Regions from separate parts of the Streptomyces violaceus genome, predicted to be linked through region 2. Evidence: predicted binding sites of a transcription regulator. Region 2 holds the regulator's gene; the other holds the start of a gene.
What was found. The regulator HspR, encoded in region 2, represses chaperone genes until heat shock. The targets are predictions, from matches to a motif close to TTGAGNNNNNNNNNCTCAA.

Region 1 (15,380 bases), 1.3 Mb from region 2:
CGCCGAAGTCCATCAGCTTGGCCGCGCCGACGGTGAGGCTGCCGATGCCGGAGACGATGGTGGCCAGGTCTGCGGCGGAGCCTCGGGGGCCGGTCCGCTTGGAACCGCGGGCCTGCAAGGCTTCCCTGGCCTGCCGGTTGCGGTGGTCGTCGGAGGAGAGCAGGAGCAGTCCGTCGGAGGAGACGACCGCGACCGAGAGGATGCCGGGTACCTCCTCGACGAGGTTGGTCAGCAGCCAGTGCAGGTTGCGGGCCTCACTGCTCAGCCCGATCAGTCCGAAGGTACTGGGAGCGGTCAACTGCTTGCCTCCTCGGCTGTGCCCCCCGTGGCTTCTTCGGATTCAGCTGGTCCTGATGTGCCGGTGGCCGGCCGCTTGTGCGAGGCCGTCTGCTCGGCGATCTCCGCCTCCACCTCGCGGTAGCCGGCCTGGGCGCCCTGGCGGAAGCCGCCGAGGCGGCGGCGGAGGGCCGCGGCGTCCACGGAGCCGCTGCGCTGGCGCGGGGCGGTCTCCGGGGCGGTGATCTTCGGGGTGCGCTTGGGCAGGCCCTTGTCGGTGACGCGTTCGTGCTCCGCGTCAGCCTCGGCTTCGCCTTCGGCGTGTTCGTTCCCACCCGCACCCCCCGTGCGGGTTTCGTAGTCGTGTGCAGGTGGCCCCTGCGGGACGGACTCGCCGTCGGCGGCTGCGGATTCGTGCCGCGTCGGCTCCGGTTCCGCCTGCGGCGCGGGCCGGGTCGCTCCCAGCGGTGCCGCGGCCGGTTCCGCCTGCGGCCCCGGGAGCAGCAGCTCCATCGTGGTCTCGGCAGGGGTTTCCGCCGGCGCCGCAGGTACTGCAGGTTCCGCAGGTTCCGCAGGTGCTGCCGGAGCTGCCGGAGCTGCCGGAGCTGCCGGAGCTGCCGGTTCAGGATGCTCCGTGGCCTCGTCCACAGCCCCCGCGATCTCCTCCCGCCGAACCGCCTTCTCCGCCAGCGTCACCAAGGGGTCCCCGCCGTTCGCGCGGCCGTGCAGGACGTTGGAGTTGGCCTCGGCGTCGGCGCCCGGGAAGGAGACGGTGTGGGTCGTGCCGGAGAGCGGTCCGGAGGCCGGGACGGCCGCGTGCGGGGCGGCCGCGAGGAGGGGGCGGGGCAGGACGACGACCGCCGCGACACCGCCCTGCTTCTGCTGGCGCAACTGCACGCGCACCCCGTGACGGTGGGCGAGGCGGGCCACGACGTACAGGCCGAGGCCGAGACCGTCCTCGCCCTCCTGGTCGTAGGGCGCCTCCGGGTCGAAGTCGGCGAGGCGGGAGTTCAGGCGCCCCAGCCGGTCCTCGGCCATGCCGATGCCCTCGTCCTGGACGGAGAGCATGACCTCGCCGTTCTCCAGCAGCCAGCCGGAGACCTCGACGGGCAGGTCGGGCGGGGAGAACGACGTGGCGTTCTCCATGAGTTCGGCCAGCAGATGGGAGAGGTCGTCCGCGGCGAACCCCGCTATGTGCGCGTGCGGCGGCAGCGCGGCGATACGGACCCGCTCATAGCGCTCGATCTCGCTCACCGCGGCACGGACGATGTCCACGAGCGGCACGGGCCCAGCGGCGTGCTGGACGTGCTCGGTACCGGCGAGGACCAGCAGGTTCTCGCTGTGCCGGCGCATGACCGTCGCGAAGTGGTCGAGCTTGAACAGGGTGGCGAGCCGGTCCGGATCCTGCTCGCGCTCCTCCAGGTTCTCGATGACGGCCAGTTGCCGCTCGACCAGTCCGAGGGTGCGCAGCGCGAGATTGACGAACGTGCCGCCGATGGCCGTGCGCACCCGCTCGAGCTGGGCGACGGACTCGGCGAGTTCGCCGCGCAGTTCCTCGCGTGCGTCGGCCATCTTCTGGCGCTGGCCGACGAGGTGCTTGCGGTCGGACTCCAGCGTGGTGATCCGCTCGGTCAGGGCGGCCGCGTGCGTGTGCAGGGCGTTGACGGAGCGGACGACCTGGGCGAACTCGTCGTTGCGGCCGGTGAACTTCACCGGCTCCTCGGCCACCGGGTCCGCGGCCTCGGCGAGGCGCTTCGACCCCAGCCGCAGGACCGCCAAGGGCCGGGTGAGGCTGCGGGCCATGCCCGTGGCGACACCGACGGCGAGCAGCATGAGGGCGCCGAGGACGGCGATGCGGATCTCCAGCGCGGTGACGTCGTCGTCGCGCAGCGCCTCGAGGTCCTTGGTGCTCCGGTTGTAGAGGGCGGACTCCACGCCGCGCATCAGGTCGACCCGGGCCGAGAGGGCCGTGTCCAGCCGCTTCGTGTTGGTGGAGAGCTCACCGCCCGCCAGCGTCGGCTGGTCGGTGAGGGTGGCGAGGTACTTCTCAGCGGAGTTGACCTCGGTGCCGGTGACCGTGGAGTCGAACGAGGTGCGGGCCGCCTTGGGCGCGGTGTCGCGGAAGTCGGCCAGCGCCGCGTCGGAGCGCAGCCGGGCCTGCTGGGCGGCGGCGCTCAGGGCGTCGCGCTGCCGGGCGTCGGCGTCGGAGGAGGTCTCGGTCGGCAGACCGGTGACGGGGTCGGTGACCGTCTCGCCGCGCGGCACGCTGAGGGCGGCGAGCAGCAGCCCGCGGGCCGCGGCGGCCTGCTGGACGGCGGAGTCCAGCTCGGCCCGGGCGTAGGCACCGGAGCCCGCGCGGGGCGGCGTCTGCTGCGCCAGCTGCTCGGCGAGCCGGTGGAGTTGGGTGATGGAGGTGGAGTACGCCTGGTGTGCTTCGAGCGCGCTGCTCTTGCCGGTGAGCGCCGCCCGGCGGACGGCGGCGATGTCGTCAAGGTCCGAGCGAAGCGAGTCGGGCGTGTCGGTGTCGGCCCGCAACTCCTCGACCTGCCGGTCCACGCGGGCGCTGCGCTGCTCGGAGGGCGCCTTGGCCTTGGGGCGGCCGGCCGCTATGTAGGAGGTGACGTCGTCGCGCTCGTCGGCGAGGGAGTGCGCGAGCCCGAGGGCGTCCTGCGTCTGCTCCGCGAGCGTCACCAGTTCCTGGGAGTCGTGGAGTTGCCCGGAGGCGGCCAGGACGGACGGGGTGCCGGCACCGGCTATGGCCGCGGCGACCACGGCTACGGCGACGATGAGCCGGTTGCGTACATGCGTGGGGCGGCCCTTGCCGGTGGGGGGCGTCGGCTCAGCGCCCTGAACGGGGGCCGTCTGCTTGCCTGTACGACGAGGCCGCGTCTTCTGCACCGGTGCTCGCATTCCTGACTCGTGAACCCATGGGCCCGGGTGACGTTCCGTCAACTGGCGCGCACTCCCGGTACGCTTCCCGACCCTCCCAGCGCCGGTGGGCAGCGCACGCGCATCACCTGACCCGCCACCCGAAGGAGTGAACCCCGGACGAGAGTTGAGGGGCAAGTTCCGCTGGCCCTTGCAGCGGCCTTGCGCGGCACGCCGGTTGGACGTCGGCGGCGGGCGGTGGCAATATTCGCCACCACGCCTTCCCGGGACAAAGCATTCCATCCCAAAACAGGCGTCTGACCTGCGCGGCTGCACCGTTCCCGCAATCATTGCCAGCCTTTTGCGACCCTTGTGAAGGGCTCGTGCAGACTGGCTGGATGCGCACTGAACTCGCCTCGGAGCCGGGAGACGCCGACCGCCCCAACGAGGACTTCGCCAGCGTCGGACTACCGGCCTCCGGACAGGGCGGTTCGGTCGTCGTCCTGGACGGCGTCACCCCCCCGAAGGGCGGGACGGGCTGTCTGCATTCCGTCCCCTGGTTCACCGCGCGCCTCGGCGGAGCTTTGACCGAACTGACCGTTTCACTCCCGGATGCTCCTCTGGTCGACGCCTTGTCCCGCGCCATCGCGCGTACCTCCGAGGCACACGCCGCAACCTGTGACCTTTCTCACCCCCGGACGCCGCAGGCCACGGTGGTCGTGGCCCGCTGGACCCCGGCCACGGTCGAGTACCTGGTGCTCTCGGACTCCGCGCTCCTGCTGGAGTCCCCCGACGGCGTGGTGACGCCCGTCCTCGACGACCGCCTCTCCCTCCTCCCCCGCTCGGCCCTGGCCACGGACGCGCTGGTGGACTCCACGGTCCGCAACAAGGAGGGAGGGTTCTTCACCGCGGCCGCCGATCCCTCGGTGGCCCGGCGGGCGGTGACCGGAACGGTGCCCCGCCATGAGGTACGCGCCCTGACCGCCCTGACGGACGGCGCCGGCCGCTGGGTGGAGAGGTTCGAGGAGGGTGACTGGACGGACTGCTTCCACCTCGTGCGCAAGGAGGGCCCCCAGGCACTGGTGGACCGCGTACGGGCGCTGGAACGGGGGGACACCGCCAGGACGTTCCTGGGCCGGAGCAAGACACATGACGACGCCACGGTCGTGTACGTGGAGTTTTAGGCCGTGTCCGGCCTGGGCGCCAGGGGTTACTTCTCCATGCCGCGGTTGAGCTGGTGCAGCAGTCGGGCCAGTTCCGTGACCTCGTGGGTGTCCCAGTCGGCCAGGCGGCCGGCGTAGCGGGCGCGGCGGGCCTCCCGCACCCGGCGGACGCGGTCTTGGCCCACCTGAGTGAGGGCGACGAGCCAGGCGCGGCCGTCGGCGGGGTCGGGCTCACGCGCCACCAGTCCGAGTTCCTCCAGGGCGCGCAGCTGGCGGGACATCGTGGCCTTGCCGACGCCGATGTAGGCGGCGAGCTCGGTGGCCCGCTGGCTGCCGCACTCGTCGAGCCGGACGAGGAGCCCGTACGCGGACGACTCCAGATCGGGGTGGACTTCGCGGGCCATCTCGCCCTGGTTGGCCCGAGCACGCCGCAGCAGCACGGTCAGCTCACGCTCCAGCGCGAGGAAGGCGGGCTGATCCACACCGCTCGCGGCCAGCGCGGATTCGCCTCCCGGCCCGTCGCCGTTCCCGTTGTCCTGCACGTCAGCCCCTGCCTCGGTTGTAGCCCCGTACTGATTTTCCGTCACCTGCCGTCATCCCCGCAGTTCGGCAAGTATTCCGCAGGTCACGGCGCCCTCGTACACAGGGCCACCACACGGTGAAGGCCCGGGCCTCCCTCACGAGAACCCGGGCCCCACCTGTCCGGCCACGTCCGTCACGCCGCGACCGGAACCTCCGGCGCCGCACCCGCGGTGGCGGGGGCGAGCGCCAGCTCCAGGACCTGGCGTACGTCGGTCACGGCGTGGACATCGAGCCTGTCCAGCACCTCGGCCGGGACGTCGTCCAGGTCGGGTTCGTTGCGCTTGGGGATGATCACGGTGGTGACCCCGGCGCGGTGCGCGGCCAGCAGCTTCTGCTTCACGCCGCCGATCGGCAGGACCCGCCCGGTCAGCGAGACCTCACCGGTCATCGCCACGTCCGTGCGGACCAGCCGGCCGGACAGCAGGGACGCGAGGGCCGTGGTCATCGTGATGCCGGCGCTGGGGCCGTCCTTGGGGACCGCGCCCGCCGGGAAGTGGATGTGCACGCCCCGGTCCTTCAGATCACCCACCGGCAGTTCGAGCTCGGCACCGCGGGAGCGCAGGAAGCTCAGCGCGATCTGCGCGGACTCCTTCATCACATCGCCCAGCTGGCCGGTCAGGGTCAGCCCGGCCGCGCCCGTCTCCGGGTCGGCCAGGGACGCCTCCACGTACAGCACGTCACCACCCGCTCCCGTCACGGCGAGCCCGGTCGCCACGCCCGGCACCGAGGTCCTGCGCTCCGCGGGCTCCTGCGCGGACTCGGGAACGTGATGCGGCCTGCCGATCAGTGCGCGCAGATCCTCGTCCGTGACGGTGTACGGCAGCTCCCGCTCGCCCAGTTCGTGCTGGGCCGCGACCTTGCGCAGCAGCCGCGCTACGGACCGCTCCAGGTTCCGGACGCCCGCCTCGCGGGTGTACTCACCGGCGAGCTTGCGCAGCGCGCCCTCGTCGACGGTCACCTCGTCCTCGGCGAGCCCGGCCCGCTCCAGCTGGCGCGGCAGCAGGTGATCGCGGGCGATGACGACCTTCTCGTCCTCGGTGTAGCCGTCCAGGCGGACGATCTCCATCCGGTCGGCCAGGGCCTCCGGGATCGCCTCCAGCACGTTGGCGGTCGCGAGGAAGACGACGTCCGACAGGTCCAGCTCGACCTCCAGGTAGTGGTCCCGGAAGGTGTGGTTCTGCGCCGGGTCGAGGACTTCGAGGAGGGCGGCGGCCGGGTCGCCCCGGAAGTCCGAGCCCACCTTGTCGATCTCGTCGAGCAGCACGACCGGGTTCATCGACCCGGCCTCCTTGATGGCCCGGACGACCCGGCCGGGCAGCGCGCCGACGTACGTACGCCGGTGGCCGCGGATCTCGGCCTCGTCGCGCACACCGCCGAGGGCGACCCGCACGAACTTCCGGCCCATCGCGTGGGCGACGGATTCTCCGAGGCTGGTCTTGCCGACGCCGGGCGGCCCCACGAGCGCGAGCACGGCACCACCGCGCCGCCCGCCGACCACGCCAAGACCTCGGTCGGTACGCCGCTTGCGCACCGCGAGGTACTCGGTGATCCGCTCCTTCACGTCCTCCAGGCCGGCGTGCTCGGCGTCGAGGACGGCCTGGGCGCCCTGGATGTCGTACGCGTCCTCGGTGCGCTCGTTCCACGGCATCTCCAGGACCGTGTCGAGCCAGGTGCGGATCCACGAGCCCTCGGGCGACTGGTCGGAGGACCGCTCCAGCTTGTCGACCTCCTTGAGCGCGGCCTCGCGGACGTTCTCCGGCAGGTCGGCGGCCTCCACGCGGGTGCGGTAGTCGTCGGACTCCTCGCCGTCCTGCTCGCCGTTCAGCTCACGCAGCTCCTTGCGGACGGCTTCCAGCTGACGCCGCAGCAGGAACTCGCGCTGCTGCTTGTCGACGCCTTCCTGGACGTCCTTGGCGATGGACTCGGCCACGTCCTGCTCGGCGAGGTGGTCGCGCAGGTGCTGGGTGGCGAGCTTCAGACGGGCCACCGGGTCGGTGGTCTCCAGCAGCTCGATCTTCTGGTCGGTGGTCAGGAACGGCGAGTAGCCGGAGTTGTCGGCGAGCGCCGAGACGTCGTCGATGGCCTGGACCCGGTCGACGACCTGCCACGCGCCGCGGTTGCGCAGCCATGCGGTGGCGAGGGCCTTGTATTCCTTGACCAGTTCGGTGACCTGGCCTGGCAGCGGCTCCGGCACGGTCTCGTCGAGGCGGGTGCCCTCGACCCACAGGGCGGCACCGGGACCCGTGGTCCCCGCACCGATGCGCACCCGGCCCCGGCCACGGATCAGGGCACCCGGGTCGCCGTCGGCGAGCCTGCCGACCTGCTCGACGGTGCCGAGGACACCGGTGTTCGCGTAGGTCCCGTCGATCCGTGGCACCAGGAGTACCTGGGGCTTTCCGGGCGTTGACCTGGCAGCGGCCTGAGCGGCCTCCACCGCGGCACGGACCTCGGAGTCACTCAGATCCAGCGGGACCACCATCCCGGGCAGCACGACCTCGCCGTCGAGCGGCAGCACGGGCAGGGTGAGCGGTGTGAACGCCTTGGACTCAGCAGCCATGATCTCCCCTTCGGCAATCAAGTTGAGCTATGCCGACTCAATGCTCGGGGGCGGCCGGATGTTCCCCGATCACCGTTCGCTGTGAGCGATCACCTGTGACGCCGATGGTGGGGCGGCGCGTAAGGTCAGTCCGAGTAATAGCCCATAGGCGAGATTGCCTATTACGAGGGGAGGCGGCGTGGAAGCGACCGTGCAGGCGTGGGTGGACGGATGGATCGTGTCGCGGGGTGCGGCTCCGCCCGTGACCGAGCCGTGGGGCTGCACGATCGACGTGGGGGCGATCGGCCATGTCACGCGGCACGTGTTCGGCGCGACCGGCGACGACCTCGACGAGACGGCCGTGCGCAAGGTGGCCGCCGCGGTGACCGGGGCCGGGGTGTGGCTGAAGGCGTTCCGGGACCCGTCCGTGGTCGTCGGCTGGCTGGACGACAGCTGGTGGATCGATCCCGAGCCGGGCTACCTGATGACGGTCCCGCTGGCAGCGGACGACACACCGGACGTTCCCGACGGCTACCGGCTGCGCACCTGGTCCCGCGGCGGAGTGACGCGCGTGCTGGTCGCCGCGCCGGACGGTTCCCTGGCGGCGCGCGGCCAGATCGCCCCGACGGGCGCGACCGCCGTCGCCGACCAGATCGAGACGGCCCCCGAGCATCGCCGCAGAGGGCTCGGCAGTCTCATCATGCGGACGTTGCAGAACGCCGCCCGCCGGCAGGGAGCACGGACCGGTGTCCTGTCCGGCACGCCTGCGGGGAGGGGGCTGTACGAGGCGTTGGGCTGGGAGGTGGTGGCACTGCTGACCAGCGCGAAGCACTGCCCTCCGGCCGGGACCTCAGAGGCCGGATGAGGGAGCTCGCCTCGCCCGCCACCGCCGGAGCACCGGCCAGGTCGCGACGCCGATGGCCAGGGCGATCAGGTGCCCCCAGTTCGTCATCGGGTCGGTGAAGGCGAGGAGGTCCTGGAGCAGCATCCCGCCGAAGACGGCCAGCAGCGGCACGCGCGACCAGAGCGGCAGCAGGCCGGCCAGGGCGCCCGTGCCGGCGGCGACGCCGAAGCTGACGCCGTAGTCGAGGCGGTGCAGCGAACTGTCGGGGAGGTGCCCGGCCAGCACCGCGAGCCCCACCGGGACCTCGGTCGCCAGGGTGGCCAGGACGTGCCCGAGCAGGAAGACACCGGCCGTGCGCAGGCCCCCGATCCGCCGTTCCAGCGCGGTCAGCACCAGCACGAACCCGATCGTGAACGGCGAGGCCACCCCGCCCGCGACCCACAGCGCACTGCCGACCAGCACCGGCCCCGGCATCCGCACCAGGTGCGCCACATCGGTGCTGGAGCCCTGGAGCAGGGCGTGAACCAGCGCGGGGTCCGCGTACGCGTAGATCAGCGAGGTGACACAGAGCACCACCGCGTACCCGAACGTGAACGGCGTACCCGTGGGCGTGGGCAGCAGCCGCCAGGGCCGTAGCGCCCGGAGCCGGGGCACCTTCACCGGGACGGACTCCCGTACGCCCGCACCCACGCTCTCTCGCGGGCCCCGCTGTCTCGGGACCCCTTCCAGCAGCCCCGACACGTCGGAAACGGGCGCGCCCGCCGGCGCCGTCGCGGCCGTCTCGTCTGGCGGCGCGGTGCGTTCCAAAACGGGCACTCCTTCCGTCATGTCCCAGCCTTCGCCCACCTCTACCCCACTGTCTGTGACCGGCGCCACGCGAGAGCCGATTCACAGCAACCTGAAAGCCGCGTACCGCGTCCCCCGCCGGACGCTCCGTAATTCTTGGCGCCGGACACCCCGCACCTGCCAGGATGCTCCGATGCCCACCTCGAACGACCCGCCCGATGTACTGGACCGTCGCGAGGGCCCGCACGGCGAGGTCGTGCTGCGGCGGCACGGCGACCGGCTGGAGATCATCGCGAACGGCTGCTTCCTGATGGACACCTCCGACGGCCGCTCGGAGCGGCGGCTGGTCGACGCGGCCCTGGAGGCCCTGGACGGCCGGGCCCGCCCGGAGGTGCTGATCGGCGGACTCGGCGTCGGCTTCTCCCTCGCCCACGCGGCGGCGGACCCCCGCTGGGGAGGGATCGCGGTCGTGGAACGCGAGCGCGCGATTGTCGAATGGCACCTCGGCGGTGCGCTCTCCGCGTTCTCCGCCGAGGCCCTTGCCGACCCCCGCGCGAAAATCGTCGAAGCCGATCTCGTGACGTACGTCAATGAGACATCCGACACGTTCGACGCCCTGTGTCTCGACATCGACAACGGCCCCGGCTGGACCGTCACGGAGGGCAACGGAAATCTCTACTCGGACGCCGGACTGGCAAGCTGCGCACGGGTGTTGAGACCCGGCGGGGTGCTCGCCGTCTGGTCCGCCCAACCCTCGCCGGAATTCGAAGAAACCTTGCGGAATGCCGGGTTCCAACGGGTGCGTACCGAAGAGATCCCGGTTGCCCGGGGCGTTCCGGACGTCGTACACCTCGGCATCCGCCCTGGATAGCAAAGGTGTGCTGACTCCCCGTACGCTGCTCCTCTGACGCCGATCATTCAAGCGTCAATCGCAACCATGCGCAGGCATAGCCAGTCAGACGGATCACCCCACTGATTCCGGAAAGCACACCCCAGGGGCGGGCGATGGAGCAGACACAGACCTCCCACAACGGTTCGGCGACGGCTACTCCGGGCGCGCAGCGCCGGGTTCTCGTCGTCGAGGACGACGCCACGATCGTGGACGCCATCGCGACCCGCCTGCGTGCCGAGGGATTCCTCGTGCAAACGGCGGGCGACGGTCCGGCAGCGGTCGACACGGCCGAGGCCTGGCAACCCGACCTGCTGATCCTCGACATCATGCTGCCCGGCTTCGACGGTCTGGAGGTCTGCCGGCGCGTGCAGGCCGCCCGGCCGGTGCCGGTGATGATGCTCACCGCGCGCGACGACGAGACCGACATGCTGGTCGGGCTGGGCGTCGGCGCCGACGACTACATGACGAAGCCGTTCTCGATGCGGGAGCTGGCGGCGCGTGTGCACGTGCTGCTGCGCCGCGTGGAGCGTGCCGCGCTGGCCGCCGCGACGCCGCGCAGCGGCATCCTGCGCCTCGGCGAGCTGGAGATCGACCACGCGCAGCGACGCGTGCGGGTGCGGAGTGAGGATGTTCACCTCACGCCGACCGAGTTCGACCTGCTGGTCTGCCTGGCGAACACCCCGCGCGCGGTGCTCTCGCGCGAGCAGCTGCTCGCCGAGGTCTGGGACTGGGCGGACGCCTCCGGCACCCGGACCGTCGACAGCCACATCAAGGCGCTGCGCCGGAAGATCGGCGCCGAGCGGATCCGTACGGTGCACGGCGTGGGCTACGCCCTGGAGACCCCGACGCCATGAGCGGCGGGCCGGCCGCACGGAGAAACCCCGGGGAGCCGGAACCCTGGGGCGGGGTGAGCCCGTTCTCGATCAAGACCAAGCTGGGCGCGCTGGTCGTCATCTCGGTGCTGATCACCACAGGTCTGTCGGTGATCGCGGTGCACACGAAGACGGAGCTGCGCTTCATCACGGTGTTCTCGATGATCGCCACACTTCTCATCACGCAGTTCGTGGCCCATTCGCTCACCGCGCCGCTGGACGAGATGACCGCGGTGGCCCGCTCCATCTCGCAGGGCGACTACACCCGCCGGGTGCGGGACAACCGCCGAGACGAGCTGGGCGACCTGGCGGTGACGATCAACGCCATGGCCGACGAGCTGGAGGCCCAGGACCGCCAGCGCAAGGAGCTGGTGGCGAATGTCTCGCACGAGCTGCGCACACCCATCGCCGGTCTGCGCGCGGTGCTGGAGAACATCGTCGACGGCGTCACACAGGCCGACCCGGAGACGATGCGCACGGCCCTGAAGCAGACCGAGCGGCTCGGTCGGCTGGTGGAGACGCTGCTGGACCTGTCCCGCCTGGACAACGGCGTCGTACCGCTGAAACAGCGGCGCTTCGAGGTGTGGCCGTATCTGTCGGGCGTGCTGAAGGAGGCCAACATGGTCGCCTCCGTGCGCGCGGGCATCGCCACCGGCTCGGGCAGTCACACCCGTACGGACGTCCATCTGCACCTCGACGTCTCCCCGCCGGAGTTGACCGCGCACGCCGACCCGGAGCGCATCCATCAAGTCGTGGCCAACCTCATCGACAACGCGGTCAAGCACAGCCCGCCGCACGGCCGTGTGACGGTCAAGGCGCGGCGCGGCACGCTGCCGGAGTCGCTGGAGCTTGAGGTACTCGACGAGGGCCCCGGCATTCCGAAGTCCGAGTGGCACCGCGTCTTCGAGCGGTTCAACCGCGGCAGCGCCAAGCGGCCCCCGGGGTCGGGCAGCGACGGCGGCACAGGTCTCGGCCTCGCCATCGCCCGCTGGGCGGTGGATCTGCATGGCGGTCGGATCGGAGTGGCCGAATCCGAGCGAGGTTGCCGGATTCTTGTCACTCTTCCGGGACTTCCATCTGTGCCAAGTTGACGTAAAGTTCGAAGCGGAGCCTCAAGATCCACGGGCGTCCGCGCTGACGGACACGTGTGATCAGGCACAGACCCGCGCCGTCGGCGCCCCGGGTGCCGCTCCCCCCTTCCCTCCTTAAGCGGAACCACGCTTGTTTCCCGCCATTTCAAGCCCCGAAACACTCTTTGAAGTGTGACTTGCGTGACGTTGAACGGGCCCGGCCTGACCTTCGCGGTCCGGGAGGCGTAGCCTTGATTCCCGCTGTCCATCATCTTGTGAAGCGGAAGAGGGCGGTTGCCGCCGTGTCGCCACAGTCCCCCAGTAACTCGAGCATCTCGACCGACACCGACCAAGCGGGGAAGAACCCTGCCGCGTCGTTCGGTGCCAACGAGTGGCTCGTCGACGAGATCTATCAGCAGTACCTCCAGGACCCGAATTCCGTAGACCGAGCCTGGTGGGACTTCTTCGCCGACTACAAGCCAGGGGCGGCCGCCGCCCCGGCTCCGGCGGGTACCGCGGCCGCGGGGGCCGCGGGGACCACCACCGCTCAGCCCGCGGCCCAGGCCGCCCCCGCCCCGGCCGCGGCCCCCACCCCGGCGGCCGAGAAGCCCGCCGCCGCGCCGGCTCCCGCCCAGACGAAGCCCGCCGCGCAGGCCCCGGCTCAGGCCGCCGCTCCGGCGAAGGCCGCTCCGGCCCCGGCCAAGCCGGCCGCCGCCGCGAAGCCGAAGGCCGAGCCCGCAGGTGAGGCCCCCTCGGGCCCCGAGCAGGTCGTGCTGCGCGGCCCCGCCGCCGCGGTCGCGAAGAACATGAACGCCTCCCTGGAGGTGCCCACGGCCACGTCCGTGCGCGCGGTCCCGGTGAAGCTGCTCTTCGACAACCGCATCGTCATCAACAACCACCTGAAGCGTGCCCGGGGCGGGAAGATCTCCTTCACGCACTTGATCGGCTACGCGATGGTGCAGGCCATCAAGGCCATGCCGTCGATGAACTACTCCTTCACGGAGAAGGACGGCAAGCCGACCCTGGTCAAGCCGGAGCACGTCAACTTCGGCCTCGCCATCGACCTGGTCAAGCCCAACGGCGACCGCCAGCTCGTGGTCGCGGGCATCAAGAAGGCCGAGACGCTGAACTTCTTCGAGTTCTGGCAGGCCTACGAGGACATCGTCCGCCGCGCCCGCGACGGCAAGCTGGGCATGGACGACTTCACCGGCGTGACGGTCTCCCTGACCAACCCCGGCGGCCTCGGCACGGTCCACTCGGTGCCGCGTCTGATGCCCGGCCAGTCGGTGATCATGGGCGTCGGCTCCATGGACTACCCGGCGGAGTTCCAGGGCACCTCCCAGGACACCCTGAACAAGCTCGGCATCTCGAAGGTCATGACGCTCACGTCGACCTACGACCACCGGGTGATCCAGGGCGCCGCCTCCGGCGAGTTCCTGCGGATCGTCGCCAACCTCCTCCTCGGTGAGAACGGCTTCTACGACGACATCTTCGAGGCGCTGCGCATCCCCTACGAGCCGGTCCGCTGGCTCAAGGACATCGACGCCTCGCACGACGACGACGTCACGAAGCCCGCCCGGGTCTTCGAGCTGATCCACTCCTACCGGGTCCGCGGCCACGTCATGGCCGACACCGACCCGCTGGAGTACCAGCAGCGCAAGCACCCCGACCTGGACATCACCGAGCACGGGCTCACCCTGTGGGACCTGGAGCGCGAGTTCGCCGTCGGCGGCTTCGCGGGCAAGTCCCTCATGAAGCTGCGCGACATCCTCGGCGTGCTGCGCGACTCGTACTGCCGCACCACCGGCGTCGAGTTCATGCACATCCAGGACCCCAAGCAGCGCAAGTGGATCCAGGACCGCATCGAGCGCTCGCACACCAAGCCGGAGCGCGAGGAGCAGCTGCGCATCCTGCGCCGGCTGAACGCCGCCGAGGCCTTCGAGACCTTCCTGCAGACGAAGTACGTCGGCCAGAAGCGCTTCTCCCTGGAGGGCGGCGAGTCCGTCATCCCGCTGCTGGACGCGGTCCTGGACAGCGCGGCGGAGTCCCGCCTCGACGAGGTCGTCGTCGGCATGGCCCACCGCGGCCGGCTGAACGTCCTGGCGAACATCGTCGGCAAGTCGTACGCGCAGATCTTCCGCGAGTTCGAGGGCAACCTCGACCCGAAGTCGATGCACGGCTCCGGCGACGTGAAGTACCACCTGGGCGCCGAGGGCACCTTCACCGGCCTGGACGGCGAGCAGATCAAGGTCTCGCTCACCGCCAACCCCTCGCACCTGGAGGCGGTGGACCCGGTCCTGGAAGGCGTCTCGCGCGCCAAGCAGGACATCATCAACAAGGGCGGCACCGACTTCACGGTCCTGCCGGTGGCGATCCACGGCGACGCGGCCTTCGCGGGCCAGGGCGTGGTGGCCGAGACCCTGAACATGTCGCAGCTGCGCGGCTACCGCACCGGCGGCACGGTCCACATCGTCATCAACAACCAGGTCGGCTTCACGGCCGCCCCGGAGTCCTCGCGCTCGTCGATGTACGCGACGGACGTGGCCCGCATGATCGAGGCCCCGATCTTCCACGTGAACGGCGACGACCCGGAGGCCGTGGTCCGCGTCGCGCGGCTCGCCTTCGAGTTCCGCCAGGCGTTCAACAAGGACGTGGTGATCGACCTCATCTGCTACCGCCGCCGCGGTCACAACGAGTCGGACAACCCGGCCTTCACCCAGCCGCTGATGTACGACCTGATCGACAAGAAGCGCTCGGTGCGCAAGCTGTACACCGAGTCGCTCATCGGTCGCGGCGACATCACCCTGGAAGAGGCCGAGCAGGCGCTGCAGGACTACCAGGGCCAGCTGGAGAAGGTCTTCACGGAGGTCCGCGAGGCCACCTCGCAGCCGGCGTCCGTGGAGCCGTCCGACCCGCAGGCCGAGTTCCCGGTCGCCGTGAACACCGCGGTGACCTCGGAGGTCGTCAAGCGGATCGCCGAGTCCCAGGTCAACATCCCCGACCACATCACCGTCCACCCGCGTCTGCTGCCGCAGCTGCAGCGCCGGGCGTCGATGGTCGAGGACGGCACGATCGACTGGGGCATGGGCGAGACCCTCGCCATCGGCTCCCTCCTGCTGGAGGGCGTCCCGGTCCGCCTGGCGGGCCAGGACTCGCAGCGCGGCACGTTCGGCCAGCGCCACGCGGTCATCATCGACCGCACCACGGGCGACGAGTACACGCCGCTGCAGTACCTCTCCGAGGACCAGGCACGGCTGAACGTCTACAACTCCCTCCTCTCCGAGTACGCGGCGATGGGCTTCGAGTACGGCTACTCGCTGGCCCGCCCGAACGCGCTCGTGATGTGGGAGGCGCAGTTCGGCGACTTCGTCAACGGCGCCCAGACGGTCGTGGACGAGTTCATCTCGTCGGCCGAGCAGAAGTGGGCCCAGACGTCCGGCGTCGTCCTGCTCCTGCCGCACGGCTACGAGGGCCAGGGCCCGGACCACTCC
Region 2 (15,380 bases):
CCTTCGGCACCCTCGCCGCGGTCGTCGACGGTCTGACCTCCGACGAGACCGCGGCCGATTCGCCCTGGCCACTCGCCCTCGCGGACGTGGCGACGACCCTGATGTACGCGGCGCTCGTGCTGTGGCTCGCCCGACGCCACCACCCGCAGCGCCTCGCCCCGCCGGCGCCTCCGCCCGCTCCGCACCCGCCGTACGGCTCGCACCCGCCGTACGCCATGCCGTACGGGGCCATGCCCGGCCAGACCTACGGAGCCATGCCCGGCCAACCCTACGGAGCCATGCCCGGCCACCCCTACGGCCTGCCGGGCGGCGTCACCCCACCGGGAACCGGTACCGCACCTCACGGAGACGTGCCGCCCGCTCCAGGGCCGTAGCCTCCGGACAACCAACCCGGTCCCGCCCCGTTGCCGAGGCGGGACCACGGTTCTACGGCGCGGGATCGAACGTCACGCTGGTGTCGGGGCAGTCCTGCGCGATTCGGGTGAGTGCCCCGAACTCGACGGTGTCGACGGTGAGGCCCCAGCGGAGCTTGGTCCCGACCCACTCCGAGATGTACCGGCACGTGACGCCGGCGGCCGGCGGCAGCCACTCGGCCGGATCCTTGTCGGCCTTGCTGCGGTTCGAGGCCGCGGTGACCGCGATGAGGGAGGTCAGGGCGTCGAGGTCGTTGGCGTACGCCTCACGCCGCTGGGCAGTCCATTGCGATGCCCCGGAATCCCAGGCCTCGGCGAGCGGCACCATGTGGTCGACGTCCAGGCCGGAGGCCTCGGTCACCCACCTGGCGTCGTAGTACGACCACCACCGCCCTCCGGAGAGCTTGCAGCCGGCCAGGACCTGGGGCGGGTCGACCGCCTCGGAGATGAGCACCTCCGCTCGCGTGTTGCAGCCGTCGGCGGGGTTCTGGCCCGCGTTCCAGTGCCGGAAGCTCGTGCGCTGGTAACCCTCCCGCACCTCCTCCGCGAGGGGGAGGACGCCGACCGCGGTCGCCATCGGGAGTGTGCGCGGCTCGGCGGCCCGGGCGTGCGCCTGGGCCGGAGTGGATGCCAGAAGGGGAAGGACAACGAGTGCGGCCGCGAGCGCGGCACGTCTGAGGTTTTTGATCACGCATCGCAGAATCGATTGCGTGTACCTCGTTCGAGGGGCTCGACTCGAACGAATGAGCCATATGGCTGCGTGGGTTCACCGGGCAGGTGTTCTACGAAACACCCTAAGGAGTGATGTGGGGGAGTAGCGGGTCGGCGAGTACGGATGAACGACGACGTCCCCCGCTGTTCTTCCACAGCGGGGGACGTGCGTGGGGACAACCGTGAGCGGCGCTACTTCACCGGCTCCGGCTCCGGCGCGTTCTCCGAGTCCGACGTGCCCGCCGGCGGCTCGCCGCCGTCGTTGTCGTCGTCACCGTCGGAGCCCTCCGCGGGGACCGGTGTCTTGACGGAGTCCAGCAGGAGCTGGGCCACGTCCACGACGGTGATCGACTCCTTGGCCTTGCCGTCGTTCTTCTTGCCGTTCACGGAGTCCGTGAGCATGACGAGGCAGAACGGGCAGGCCGTGGAGACGATGTCGGGGTTCACCGACAGCGCCTCGTCGACGCGCTCGTTGTTGATGCGCTTGCCGATGCGCTCTTCCATCCACATCCGGGCGCCACCCGCACCGCAGCAGAAGCCCCGCTCCTTGTGGCGGTGCATCTCCTCGTTGCGGATGCCCGGGACGCTGGCGATGATCTCGCGCGGGGGCGTGTAGATCTTGTTGTGGCGGCCCAGGTAGCACGGGTCGTGGTACGTGATGATGCCCTCGACCGGCGTGACCGGGATCAGCTTGCCCTCGTCGACGAGGTGCTGGAGCAGCTGGGTGTGGTGGATGACCTCGTAGTCGCCGCCGAGCTGCGGGTACTCGTTGCCGAGCGTGTTGAGGCAGTGCGGGCAGGTCGCGACGATCTTCTTCGCGGACTTGGGCTTCGCCGACTCGGGCGTCACCTTGCCGTCGTCGTCCATCTCCTCGCCGAACGCCATGTTCAGTGCCATGACGTTCTCCATGCCGAGTTCCTGGAACAGCGGCTCGTTGCCCAGGCGGCGGGCGGAGTCACCCGTGCACTTCTCGTCACCGCCCATGATGGCGAACTTGACGCCCGCGATGTTCAGCAGCTCGGCGAAGGCCTTCGTCGTCTTCTTCGCGCGGTCCTCAAGGGCGCCCGCGCAGCCGACCCAGTACAGGTACTCGACCTCGGACAGGTCCTCGATGTCCTTGCCGACGACCGGGACCTCGAAGTCGAGCTCCTTCAGCCACTCCAGGCGCTGCTTCTTCGCCAGGCCCCAGGGGTTGCCCTTCTTCTCCAGGTTCTTGAGCATCGTGCCCGCCTCGGACGGGAACGAGCTCTCGATCATCACCTGGTAGCGGCGCATGTCGACGATGTGGTCGACGTGCTCGATGTCCACCGGGCACTGCTCGACGCAGGCGCCGCAGGTGGTGCAGGACCACAGGACGTCCGGGTCGATGACGCCGTTCTCCTCCAGCGTGCCGACCAGGGGGCGCTCGGCCTCCGCCAGGGCGGCGGCAGGCACACCGGCCAGCTGCTCCTCGGACGCCTTCTCCTCGCCCTCCATCGTCTTGCCGCCGCCGGCCAGCAGGTACGGCGCCTTGGCGTGCGCGTGGTCCCGCAGGGACATGATCAGCAGCTTGGGGGAGAGGGGCTTGCCCGTGTTCCACGCGGGGCACTGCGACTGGCAGCGGCCGCACTCGGTGCAGGTGGAGAAGTCCAGCAGGCCCTTCCAGGAGTACTGCTCGACCTGGGAGACGCCGAAGACGTCGTCGTCGCCCGGGTCGGTGAAGTCGATCGGCTTGCCGCCGGACGTCATCGGCTGCAGGGCACCGAGGGCCGTGCCGCCCGTCGCCTCGCGCTTGAACCAGATGTTCGGGAACGCCAGGAAGCGGTGCCAGGCGACACCCATGTTGGTGTTCAGGCTGACCGTGATCATCCAGATCATGGTCGTGCCCAGCTTGATCATCGCGAAGAAGTAGACGAGGTTCTGCAGCGCGGCGACGCTCAGGCCCTTGAAGGCCAGGACCAGCGGGTACGAGGCGAAGTACGCGGCCTCGTATCCCTCCACGTGGTGCAGCGCGCCCTCGAGGCCGCGCAGCACGTAGATCGCCAGGCCGATGGTGAGGATGACGTACTCGACGAAGTACGCCTGGCCCATCTTCGAACCGGTGAAGCGGGACTTGCGGCCCGGGCGCGACGGCAGGTTCAGCAGGCGGATGACCATCAGCGTGGCGATGCCCACGGTCGTCATCGCGGCGATGAACTCGATGTAGAGCTCATAGGGGAGGAAGCCGCCGATGACCGGCAGCGTCCAGGCGGCCTGGAACAGCTGGCCGTACGCGGTGATGATCGTCGGCGGCAGCGTCAGGAAGCCGATCGCGACGAACCAGTGGGCGATACCGACGATGCCCCACCGGTTCATGCGCGTGTGCCCGAGGAACTCCTTCACCAGGGTCACGCTGCGCTGGTAGGGATTGTCGGTCCGGGCACCGGCGGGGACCGGCTGGCCGAGCTTGAAGTACCGGACGAACTGGCCGATCGCGCGTGCGAGCAGCGCGACGCCGACCACGGTCAGAACCAGCGACACGATGATCGCGGCGAGTTGCATGGGGGCTCCTCGGGCCTGCGAGGTTTCTGTCGGGGACTCTCCGTCGCGAAGGGTTCCCGAGATTACTAAGCGGTAACTTATGCAGTCCGTTTGAGACTACCCCTATCCTCCGCCGCACTGTAGCCGGGTGGGGGGTGATCTGAATCGCTGAGGGTTGCCTCAGATCCGGTCGTGATCCGGTCGTGTTAGTCGTACCGAATTGTCATAGTCCCGCCTAACTTATATCCGTGCTCTACGGGATCACTGCCGCCGCCATCGCCCTCCTGCTCACCGCCCTGCTCGCGGCCCTCCTCAGGGCGCCCGCACGGTGGTCGCGTCTGGTCGACCGGCGGCGGCAGCGCGAGGTGCCGCTGTCCGGTGGTGTGGCCGTCGTGGTGGTCACCGGCGCGGTGGTGTGCGCCTACGGCTGGGTGGAGGGTGTGCCGACCGGGGGCGAGGTGCGGGAACTGCTCGTCGCCGGGGGCGTGGTGGCCCTGCTCGGACTGGTCGACGACGTGTGGCGGCTGCGGCGGCGGGTGCTCTTCGCCGGTACGGCCGCGGCGGCCGCGTGCGTCGTGCCGTACGGGGAGACGGGGGTGGGGACCGGGCTGCTGGCCGTCGTGTGGGTCGCGGGTCTGACCCTCGGGTTCCGGGGGGTCGATCACGCCGACGGGCTCGCCGGGACCGTGGGGGTCGTGACCGCCTTCGGGGTGGGGGTCTGTGCGGCGGTCGAGGTGATGGACGGGATCGCGGTGCTGATGAGCGTGCTGGCCGCCGCGCTGACCGGGTTTCTCATGCACAACTGGCACCCCGCCCGGGTCGCGCTCGGCGCGTGCGGGTCCATGTCCGCGGGGTTCGTGATCGCCATGGGGACCGTGTACGCGCGGGCCGGGTTCGGGCTCGGGGAGAGCGCGGGGGTGCTGTTCGCGCTGACCGCCCTGGTGTGCGCCGACGCCGGGCTGGTGCTGCTGTCGCGGCGGATGGCCGGGCGGGCCGTTCTGCGCAGCGGCCCCGACCATCTCGCGCACCGGCTGCGGCGGCTCGGGCTGACCGCGCCGGGGGCGAGTCTGCTGCTGGGGGCCGGGGCGTTGTCCGGGGTGGCCGTCGGGGTACTCGTGCACGCCGGCTGGGTCGGCAACGACGCGCTGTGGTGGGTGGCGGGCACGGCGCTCGTCGTCGTCCTCGCTGTGTCACGCGTCTCGGTGTATGCCTCCCGTGACCCTCGGCGTGTGATGTCGCCGCAGGTCAGAGCCCCGTTGCGTGTAAGGAACGGATAAGACTTGAGTCCGGTCGACTCAGCTCTGTTGACCGGTTGGGGGCCGTCGTGCACACTTGAGTCCGTTCCACTCAAGTCAGCTGGAGGAATCAACCATGGCACGTGCGGTCGGCATCGACCTGGGCACGACTAACTCCGTCGTCAGCGTTCTGGAGGGCGGCGAGCCCACCGTCATCACCAACGCCGAGGGCGCCAGGACCACGCCGTCCGTCGTCGCCTTCGCCAAGAACGGTGAAGTGCTCGTCGGAGAGGTGGCCAAGCGCCAGGCGGTCACGAACGTGGACCGGACCATCCGCTCCGTCAAGCGGCACATGGGCACGGACTGGAAGATCGAGCTCGACGGGAAGCCCTTCAACCCGCAGCAGATCAGCGCCTTCGTGCTGCAGAAGCTGAAGCGGGACGCCGAGTCCTACCTGGGCGAGAAGGTGACCGACGCGGTCATCACCGTCCCGGCGTACTTCAACGACTCCGAGCGCCAGGCCACGAAGGAGGCCGGCGAGATCGCCGGCCTGAACGTGCTGCGCATCGTCAACGAGCCCACCGCGGCCGCCCTGGCGTACGGCCTCGACAAGGACGACCAGACCATCCTGGTCTTCGACCTCGGTGGCGGTACGTTCGACGTCTCGCTGCTGGAGATCGGCGACGGAGTCGTCGAGGTGAAGGCCACCAACGGTGACAACCACCTCGGTGGTGACGACTGGGACCAGCGCATCGTCGACTACCTGGTCCAGCAGTTCCAGTCCGGCCACGGCGTGGACCTGGGCAAGGACAAGATGGCCCTGCAGCGTCTGCGCGAGGCCGCCGAGAAGGCGAAGATCGAGCTGTCCTCGTCCACCGAGACCTCGATCAACCTGCCCTACATCACCGCCTCCGCCGAGGGCCCCCTGCACCTCGACGAGAAGCTCACCCGCGCCCAGTTCCAGCAGCTGACCGCGGACCTGCTGGAGCGCTGCAAGACGCCGTTCCACAACGTCATCAAGGACGCCGGGATCAACCTCTCCGAGATCGACCACGTCGTTCTCGTCGGTGGCTCCACGCGTATGCCGGCCGTCGCCGAACTGGTCAAGGACCTGACCGGCGGCAAGGACGCCAACAAGGGCGTCAACCCGGACGAGGTCGTCGCCATCGGCGCCGCCCTGCAGGCCGGTGTCCTCAAGGGCGAGGTCAAGGACGTCCTGCTCCTCGACGTCACCCCGCTGTCCCTCGGTATCGAGACCAAGGGCGGCATCATGACCAAGCTCATCGAGCGGAACACGACGATCCCGACCAAGCGGTCCGAGATCTTCACCACCGCCGAGGACAACCAGCCCTCCGTGCAGATCCAGGTCTACCAGGGCGAGCGCGAGATCGCGGCGTACAACAAGAAGCTCGGGATGTTCGAGCTGACCGGTCTGCCCCCGGCGCCGCGCGGCGTCCCGCAGATCGAGGTGTCCTTCGACATCGACGCCAACGGCATCATGCACGTCACGGCGAAGGACCTCGGCACCGGCAAGGAGCAGAAGATGACCGTCACCGGCGGCTCCTCGCTGCCGAAGGACGAGGTCGACCGCATGCGCCAGGAGGCCGAGCAGTACGCGGAGGAGGACCACAAGCGCCGCGAGGCCGCCGAGTCCCGCAACCAGGGCGAGCAGCTCGTCTACCAGACCGAGAAGTTCCTCAAGGACAACGAGGACAAGGTCCCGGGCGAGATCAAGACCGAGGTCGAAGAGGCCGTCAATGAGCTGAAGGAAAAGCTCAAGGGCGAGGACTCGGCCGAGATCCGCACCGCCACGGAGAAGGTCGCGGCCGTCTCGCAGAAGCTCGGCCAGGCCATGTACGCCGACGCGAACGCCGCGCAGGCCGACGGCGCCTCCGCCGGAGCCGGCGCGGGTGCCGGTGCCGGTGACGCCAAGGCCGACGACGACGTCGTCGACGCCGAGATCGTCGACGAGGACCGGAAGGATGGTGCCGCGTGACGGAGGAGACCCCGGGCTTCGACGAGCAGCAGCCCGACGTCCCTTCCGGCGCCACCTCCGATGACGCCGAGCCGAAGGCCGCCTCCTCCTCCGAGGAGGGGGCGGCCCCGGCCGGGGACACGGGCCAGGACGTGGCCCTGGTGGCCCAGCTGGACCAGGCCCGCACGGCGCTCAACGAGCGCACGGCGGACCTCCAGCGCCTCCAGGCCGAGTTCCAGAACTACCGCCGCCGGGTCGAGCGCGACCGGATCGCGGTCAAGGAGATCGCCATCGCGAACCTCCTGACCGAGCTCCTGCCCGTGCTCGACGACATCGGCCGCGCGCGTGAACACGGCGAACTGGTCGGCGGCTTCAAGTCCGTCGCCGAGTCGCTGGAGAGCACCGCGGCGAAGATGGGCCTGCAGCAGTTCGGCAAGGAGGGCGAGCCCTTCGACCCGACGATCCACGAAGCCCTGATGCACAGCTACGCACCCGACGTCACCGAGACGACGTGCGTGGCGATTCTGCAGCCCGGGTACCGGATCGGCGAGCGCACCATCCGCCCCGCGCGGGTGGCGGTGGCCGAACCCCAGCCGGGGGCACAGACGGTCAAGGCGGACGAGTCCGCCGACGCCGACGACAAGGAGAGCGGTGGCCCGGACGAGGGCTGACGTCATAACGGACGACAGGAAGGAGGGGCGTCGAGGATGAGCACCAAGGACTTCATCGAGAAGGACTACTACAAGGTCCTCGGCGTCCCCAAGGACGCCACCGAGGCCGAGATCAAGAAGGCGTACCGGAAGCTCGCCCGCGAGAACCACCCGGACGCCAACAAGGGAAACGTCAAGGCGGAGGAGCGCTTCAAGGAGATCTCCGAGGCCAACGACATTCTCGGCGACCCCAAGAAGCGCAAGGAGTACGACGAGGCACGCGCCCTCTTCGGCAACGGCGGCTTCCGGCCGGGGCCCGGCGGGGGCGGCGGCAACTTCAACTTCGACCTGGGCGACCTCTTCGGAGGCGGCCCCCAGGGCGGAGGACAGGGAGCCGGCGGCTTCGGCGGCGGCATCGGTGACGTCTTCGGGGGCCTGTTCAACCGCGGCGGTGCGGGCGCGGGGACGCGCACGCACCCGCGGCGCGGCCAGGACATCGAGTCCGAGGTCACGCTCAGCTTCACCGAGGCGATCGAGGGCGCGACGGTCCCGCTGCGCATGTCCTCGCAGTCACCCTGCAAGGCCTGCTCGGGCACCGGCGACAAGAACGGCACACCGCGTGTGTGCCCGACCTGCGTCGGCACCGGGCAGGTCGCCCGGGGCAGCGGCGGGGGCTTCTCGCTCACCGACCCCTGCCCGGACTGCAAGGGCCGCGGCCTGATCGCGGAGCACGCCTGCGAGGTCTGCAAGGGCAGCGGCCGGGCCAAGTCCTCGCGGACCATGCAGGTGCGCATCCCCGCGGGCGTCAGCGACGGCCAGCGGATCCGGCTGCGCGGCAAGGGAGCACCCGGTGAGCGGGGCGGCCCGGCGGGCGACCTGTACGTGGTCGTGCACGTCGACTCCCACCCGGTGTTCGGCCGCAAGGACGACAACCTCACCGTCACCGTCCCGGTGACCTTCGCCGAGGCGGCCCTCGGCGGCGAGGTCCGGGTGCCGACGCTGGGCGGCCCGCCCGTCACGCTGAAGCTGCCGCCGGGCACGCCCAACGGCCGCACCATGCGCGCCCGGGGCAAGGGCGCGGTGCGCAAGGACGGCACCCGCGGGGACCTTCTGGTCACCGTCGAGGTGAGTGTTCCGCAGGACCTGACGGGGAAGGCTCGTGACGCGCTCGAGGCGTATCGCGAGGCGACCTCGGGTGAGGATCCACGGGCGGATCTGTTCCAGGCCGCGAAGGGAGCATGAGTCAGATGGACGGTCGTCGGCGCAATCCGTATGAACTGACCGAGGAAACCCCGGTCTACGTCATCTCGGTGGCGGCCCAGCTGTCCGGCCTGCACCCCCAGACCCTGCGCCAGTACGACCGCCTGGGCCTGGTGTCCCCCGACCGCACCGCCGGCCGGGGCCGGCGCTACTCGGCCCGCGACATCCAACTGCTCCGTCAGGTGCAGCAGTTGTCGCAGGACGAGGGCATCAACCTCGCCGGCATCAAGCGCATCATCGAACTGGAGAACCAGGTCGCCGCGCTCCAGGCCCGTGCGGCCGAACTGGAGAACGCCCTCGACGGCGCGGCGGCGGCGATGCGCCAGCGCGAGGCGGCGGTGCACGCGTCGTACCGCCGTGACCTCGTGCCGTACCAGGAGGTCCAGCAGAGCAGCGCGCTGGTGGTGTGGCGGCCGAAGCGGCAGCAGCAGTCGGACTGACGCATGCGTGCGTGAACGAACGCGAAAGGGGCCGGGAGGCAACTCCCGGCCCCTTTCGTGCGCCTTGGCCCGATTTCGCTGGGTCTCCCGTCGATGGGTGGTCCGTGCAGGTACCTTGGAGATGGTTCCGCAGAGTCTTCACAACGCTTGCGGAGCGTGGTGTTGTCATCTCGTTAAGTGCTTCCGCTTGACGCTGAGGGCCGCGTCCGCGTTGGCTTTTCAGTCACATGGGCCACAAAGCTGTGCCCACGTCCGAATCACACGCGAAGTGAGCTCCCGACATGCGTCGTCGTATCTCCATATCCGTGGCCGCGGCCGCGATGTCCGTCACGCTCGCCGGCTGCGGCGCGCTCAACGCGACGGGGAGCAGTGACGACGCGAGCCCGGCCAAGGGCAACGACATCACGGTGGGCCTGTTGCTCCCGGAGAAGGCGAACACCCGGTACGAGAACTTCGACTACCCGATCATCAAGACGAAGGTCGAGTCCCTCACCAACAACAAGGGCCGCGTCGAGTACGCCAACGCCGAGGCGGACGCCGACACGCAGGCGGGCCAGCTGCAGAAGATGATCGACGACCGGGTCGACGTGATCCTGCTGGACGCGGTCGACTCGCAGGCGATCGCGAGCGGCGTCAAGAAGGCCAAGGACGCGGGCATCCCGGTCATCGCCTACGACCGGCTGGCCGAGGGGCCCATCGAGGCGTACATCTCCTTCGACAACGAGCTGGTCGGCGAGGTCCAGGGGCGCACCCTGCTGGAGGCCATCGGCGAGGACGCGAGCCTCTCCGACAAGATCGTCATGATGAACGGCTCGTCGACCGACCCGAACGCCAAGCAGTTCAAGGCGGGTGCGATGTCCGAGCTGAACGGCAAGGTGACGATCGCGCAGTCCTTCGACACGAAGGACTGGAAGCCGGAGAACGCGCAGGCCAACATGGCCGAGGCGATCCAGGCGATCGGCAAGGACGACATCGCCGCCGTCTACTCCGCCAACGACGGTATGGCCGGCGGCATCGTCAAGGCGCTGGAGGCCGCGGGCGTGACCGACCTGCCGCCGATCACCGGGCAGGACGCGGAGCTCCAGGCGGTGCAGCGGATCATCGCGGGCGAGCAGTACATGAGCGTGTACAAGTCCTACCCGCAGGAGGCCGAGAACGCCGCGGAGATGGCCGTGGCCAAGGTCCAGGGCCGGGACATCCAGTTCGCCGCCCTCACCCGCGACAAGGTCGACAGCCCCACCCACAAGGGCATCCCGGCCCAGCTGGTGCCCGTGGTCGCGCTGACGAAGGGGAACATCGAGGACACGGTGGTCGCGGACGACATCTACAAGCTGTCGGACATCTGCACGGCCAAGTACCGGGCGGCGTGCGAGGCGATCGGCCTGAAGTGAGCCGGTGAGGGGCGGCCTCGCGCGCACGAAGCCGCTCAGCCCCGCTGGGCCGCCTCGCGCTCGGGCCCTCTCGGTGTGCCGGCCCGGCCCGGCCGTCCGGCCAGGGTGATCGCCCGGAGCAGCCACTCGGCGGGCCCGTGCCGGTGACGCCGTGTCCACGCCGTGCTGAGAGCGAGCTGCAGCGCGTATACGGCGCCCGCGAGCAGCAGCACGGCGGCCGGCCCCACCTGCCCGTAGAGGGACAGTCCGTACGCCGTGGCCACGAACATCGTGATCAGGGACTGCCCGAGGTAGTTCGTGAGCGCCAGGCGCCCCGCCGGGACGAACAGCCGCCGCACCCGGTCTCCCCACGACGAGTGCAGGAGGAGCAGCAAGAGGCAGGCGTAGGCGGCCGACAGGGCGGGTGCCGTCAGCATGCCCACGCCGATGCCCAGGAGTTGCCACCGGGCCTCCAGCGGACCGTCCGCCGCGGAGGCGAAGAAGAGGGCACCTGGGATTCCGACGGACAGTCCGACGGCCGTGATCCGCAGCAGTCGAGGGCGGTCCGCTCCGCCGGATGCGAGCAGGCGCCGCTTCCCCGCGGCCAGACCGAGGAGAAACGCGCCGAGCACGCCCGGGGCCATGAGGAGGGAACCGAGGAGCGCCTCGGGCAGCCGGTCCAGGTTCTCCTGGACGACGGTGCCGGGACTGCCGCGGTAGGCGGCCACGGGCTGCGCGATCCGCTGGTGTGACGCGGGCTCCTCGTCGTCCACCTGGGTGGCCAGCGCCCCCAGTCCGGTGAGGACGACGACGTAGACGCCGTAGATCCAGGCGGCGGCCTTCACGGCGGTGGCCGGTCCGATCCGGCGAGCGCACAGCAGGATCAGGCCGAGGAGGCCGTAGGTCAGCAGGATGTCGCCGCTGTACAGCACGACCGCGTGCGCCAGCCCGAGCAGCACCAGGCCGAGGGACCGGCGCAGAAAGCGCGCGGTGGCGTTTCCTCCGTCCCGCTCGGCGGAGGCCTGCTGCAGGGTGAAGCTGTAGCCGAACAGGAACGAGAACAACAGGTAGAACTTGAAGGTCGCCAGCGCCGTCACCAGCCAGACGGCGGCCTGGTCCCACAGGGGCGCCCCCGGCCGGCGGATCCCCTCGACGACGTAAGGGTCCATCATCTGGGCGCTGTTGACCACCAGGATGCCCAGCAGGGCGAAACCCCGCAGCGCGTCGACAGCGGGCAGACGCCGGGGGTCCACCCCGGTGTTGATGGTCACGGGTCCTCCGAGGTGTCCGTAGCCGGGCCTGGTCGGGACCCGCCATCACAGAGGGTCACACGTCGGCCGCACCCGCACCACCCCCTCCTGTTTCAGCAGCCCATGAGGGGGTGAATTCGGCGGCAGAACGGCCGGAAAAGGGCCGTGGGTGCGGGGGAGCCGTGTTGCGGAGCAGGGCGGGTCCGCGCATAGTTGCGCTGCGGAAAGACGGTGAACCGGGGGTGGGATGGGCGATGGCCGGGCACGGGGCGGAGGAGCATCCACACGGTGCTGACCGACTGTGCGAGGCCGGGGATCGCGTGTATTCCCGGGCCGTACGGCGGGGCCGCGTGCCCCGCCGGGATGCCGAACCGGTGCCCTGTCTCCTGGAACTCGCCCTGCTGCACCCGGACCCCGACGACATGGACTGGCTGGTGCCGACCTCCCCGCAGGAGGTCATGACCCGGCTGCTGCGCGGGATGTACGACGAGGTCAGCGCCAGTCAGCGGCGGGTGGGTTCGGCCGTGGCGGCCGTCGAGTGGTACGCCGGTCTCGGCCGCCGGGTCCGGCCCGCCCCCTCGGCGGGCGAGGGCTCGGCGATCCGGGTGCTGGACGGGCTCGCCCGGATCCAGGCCGCGATGGACGAGGCGACCCAGGCGTGCACGACCGAGGTGCTCACGGTCCAGCCCGGCGGCATCCGGCGCGAGGCGGAACTCTCCGAGGGCCTGCACCGGGCGCTGGCGCTGCGCGGCCGGGGCGTGCGGATGCGGGACCTGTACACGCATGTCGCCCGGCACGGGCAGGGGCTGCTGACGTATCTGGAGCTGATGGGCGACGCCGTGGAGGCGCGCACGCTGGACGAGGTGATCGACCGGCTGATCCTCTTCGACCGGACGGTGGCCTTCATCCCCGCCAACAACGACCGCACGATGGCCCTGGAGCTGCGGCACCCCGCGCTCATCGAGTACCTGGTCACCGTGTTCGAGCGGCTGTGGCGCCTTGCCATCCCGCTGACAGCGCCGCTCCCCGACACCGGCATCGAGGACATCTCCCACCGGGAGCAGTCCATCGCGGCGCTGCTGGCGGAGGGCCACCAGGACGCGGTGATCGCGGAGCGGCTGGGCATAAGCGTCCGGACGTGCCGGGCCCATATCGCACGGCTCTCGGAGACGCTGGGGGCGGCGAGCCGTACGCAGCTCGGGGTGCGCATCGCCCAGGTCGGACTCGACGGTCCGTCACGGGCTGCCGCGTCCACGCCCCTCAGCGTTCCTGGTCCAGAATCCCGGACTGCCCGATGAGATAGCTCAGTTGGGTGCGGCGCGGGCCGTTTCGGCGGGTGCGTGACCTTCTAGCAGGGCTCGTTCGTACAGCTCGGTCCCGGCAGAACACAGCTCTTCCGCGTCGTGCATGGGGTGTGGCGCCCGACGTCACTCGGGACTTCCTCCTCCTGAGTGGTCCTGCTGCAGAATCCCCGACTGCGCTATGAGGTACCCGAGTTGGGCCCGGCTGCCACTGCCCAGGGCCGACGCCAGCTTGGCGATGTGAGCACGGCAGGTGCGCACGTTCATGCCCAGGCGGCGTGCGATGGCCTCGTCGACGTGCCCCTCGACCAGAAGCTTGGCTATGGAGTGCTGGACATCCGTGATACCGCCGGTGGCGGCTTCGTACGGGGTGCCGGTGCTCAGGGGGACCGCGCGGTCCCACAGGTATTCGAAAAGCTTGAGCAGATAGCGGACGAGGCCGGGGTGGCGCAGTTCCAGGGCGACTTGCTGGTCGTCCCGGGCGGGGATGAAGGCGACCGTTTGGTCGCAGATGATCAAACGTTCCACCAACTCGTCTATGGTGCGGTACTCCGCCTTGCCGTCGGAGAGCCTGGCCGCGTAGGCCAGTTGCTCCGGGTTGTAGCGGGCGGTGTGCTGGTACACCGTGCGGATCCGCACACCGCGTTCGATGAGTGGCTTGTCGCGTTCCAGCCCTCTCAGGAGGCTGCGTTCGGACATGCGGTCGCTCGGCTGGAGGGTGAGGACCTCGGTCCGGCACTGGACCGTGGCCATGTTGAGTGCGGCGTTGATACGTTCACCGCCTTCCAGCACGGTGATGGCGTCACTTACCGTTGCGATCTGGGTGCCCAGGGCCATGAACGGCTGAAAGGTCTCCGCGAGGTCGACGGCCAGGCGCCTGCGCTCGGCGATCTCGTGTTCCAGGGGGTTGAGTTGCCGGGAAAGGGCGACGACCGGGGCCACCGGGCGCAGCCAGTCGGGATCGTCCGGATCGGGGTGGAGGAGGGCGAACTCCATCAGGCAGGGGGCCGGTTCCACGTCCGCGCGTGCGATGCGTCCTGTGCGCAGAGCGGTGGCATACAGACGTCCGCCCTCCTCGCACCACTCGGTCATCGGATGGGGATGTGTCCCTTTTGCTTGATTTATTGTCAAATCTCCACCCCCCAGGGTCCTGAACATGCAGGAACATGATGCATCGATTGTGTGGCCATGACGTGCCCGAATGAGCCATCGTCGTACTCGACGGGGGAAAAGGGGACCTTCAAGTGAGGACGAAGCCGACTATGCGGAACAGAATGCTTCGCTCGGTGCTTGTCGCCGCCTTCTCCGTCGTTGTCACCCTCGGCGCGCTGAGTGGCTTCTCCGATGAGAAGGGCGATGTTCGGGCGAACACGAGTTGGCCGGCGGTGGCTCAGACCAGCTACGGCGTGAACAACACTAGCTGGCCGAGTTCCGCGACCGCGGGATCCGGGAGCTGACCGTGACCACTCCACCCGACGACCGCTCCTTCCGCCGTGAAATGGCCACCGCCTACCGCTCCGGCTGGCACTTCATCGACTTGGTCACCGCCATCCCCCACAGTGGTGACTCGTTGATGGTGACCGTTTTCGGCGAGCCGGTGGTCGTCACGCGGGACGACGACGAGGACGTGCGGGCTTACCGGTGTCTGCGGCGGCCTCGGGGGGCGCCGCAGCCTGTGCGATGTGCCGTACGGTACGGAATGATCTTTGTGAACCTGGACCAAAGGGACCATGAGCAGGTGGACGCCGAGTCCCCTGCCCCTAGGACCGTCTCTGCCACCCCCCGCAGTGCCTGACGCGATTCCCCCGTCGTAACAGATCGCTCAGGTGCTTCCCCCCGCAGCGGCGTCACCGTGACCTGAACACGGTGACGCCGCTGCAGTTTTTGGGGGACATTTCCTGGAATCGACCTGGTCACGCGGTGGCTGGAAGCAGTCGATCACCGGTGTGGATTTTCACTCCGCTCACCTGCTGGTCACCCACGCCCCATCGCTCGCGTCAGCTCGATCTCGATCACCACGCGCGCCGGGTTGGGTGACGGGGTCCGGCCGTAGCGCTCCGCGTACCGGCGTTCCGCCTCGGCGACCCGCTTGGGCTCGCCGTGGACGAAGGCCCGGCCCTCCAGCGTGGCCCACCGCTTGCCTTCCATCTGGCAGACGGCGACTGCCGCCCCCTGCTCCCCGGCGGCCAGCACATGGCGCACCTTGGCGCTCGCCTTGTTCGCGATCACCCGAGCCAGACGGGCCTCGGGATCGTATGTGACACCGACGGGTACCA

Region 1: the regulator HspR is predicted to act here: its motif matches at 7,469-7,487, upstream of lon (endopeptidase La).

What each region holds. Positions count from the first base shown of each region.
Region 1 is NZ_CP107911.1:2,943,344-2,958,723, forward strand. Features, by position in the region: gene OG542_RS12980 (roadblock/LC7 domain-containing protein) at 1-298, opposite strand, end outside; gene OG542_RS12985 (sensor histidine kinase) at 295-3,186, opposite strand; gene OG542_RS12990 (protein phosphatase 2C domain-containing protein) at 3,543-4,328, shown strand; gene OG542_RS12995 (MarR family winged helix-turn-helix transcriptional regulator) at 4,355-4,849, opposite strand; gene lon (endopeptidase La) at 5,023-7,446, opposite strand; gene OG542_RS13005 (GNAT family N-acetyltransferase) at 7,625-8,290, shown strand; gene OG542_RS13010 (rhomboid-like protein) at 8,276-9,076, opposite strand; gene OG542_RS13015 (spermidine synthase family protein) at 9,249-9,926, shown strand; gene OG542_RS13020 (response regulator transcription factor) at 10,061-10,801, shown strand; gene OG542_RS13025 (sensor histidine kinase) at 10,798-11,910, shown strand; gene OG542_RS13030 (multifunctional oxoglutarate decarboxylase/oxoglutarate dehydrogenase thiamine pyrophosphate-binding subunit/dihydrolipoyllysine-residue succinyltransferase subunit) at 12,192-15,380, shown strand, end outside.
Region 2 is NZ_CP107911.1:4,202,801-4,218,180, reverse strand. Features, by position in the region: gene OG542_RS18910 (CPBP family intramembrane glutamic endopeptidase) at 1-374, shown strand, start outside; gene OG542_RS18905 (HNH endonuclease family protein) at 427-1,104, opposite strand; gene OG542_RS18900 (heterodisulfide reductase-related iron-sulfur binding cluster) at 1,317-3,644, opposite strand; gene OG542_RS18895 (MraY family glycosyltransferase) at 3,872-4,900, shown strand; gene dnaK (molecular chaperone DnaK) at 4,995-6,854, shown strand; gene grpE (nucleotide exchange factor GrpE) at 6,851-7,504, shown strand; gene dnaJ (molecular chaperone DnaJ) at 7,541-8,725, shown strand; gene OG542_RS18875 (heat shock protein transcriptional repressor HspR) at 8,731-9,183, shown strand; gene OG542_RS18870 (sugar ABC transporter substrate-binding protein) at 9,465-10,574, shown strand; gene OG542_RS18865 (DUF418 domain-containing protein) at 10,610-11,824, opposite strand; gene OG542_RS18860 (helix-turn-helix transcriptional regulator) at 12,058-13,101, shown strand; gene OG542_RS18855 (helix-turn-helix transcriptional regulator) at 13,231-14,196, opposite strand; gene OG542_RS18850 (Rieske (2Fe-2S) protein) at 14,564-14,899, shown strand; gene OG542_RS18845 (pyridoxamine 5'-phosphate oxidase family protein) at 15,079-15,380, opposite strand, start outside.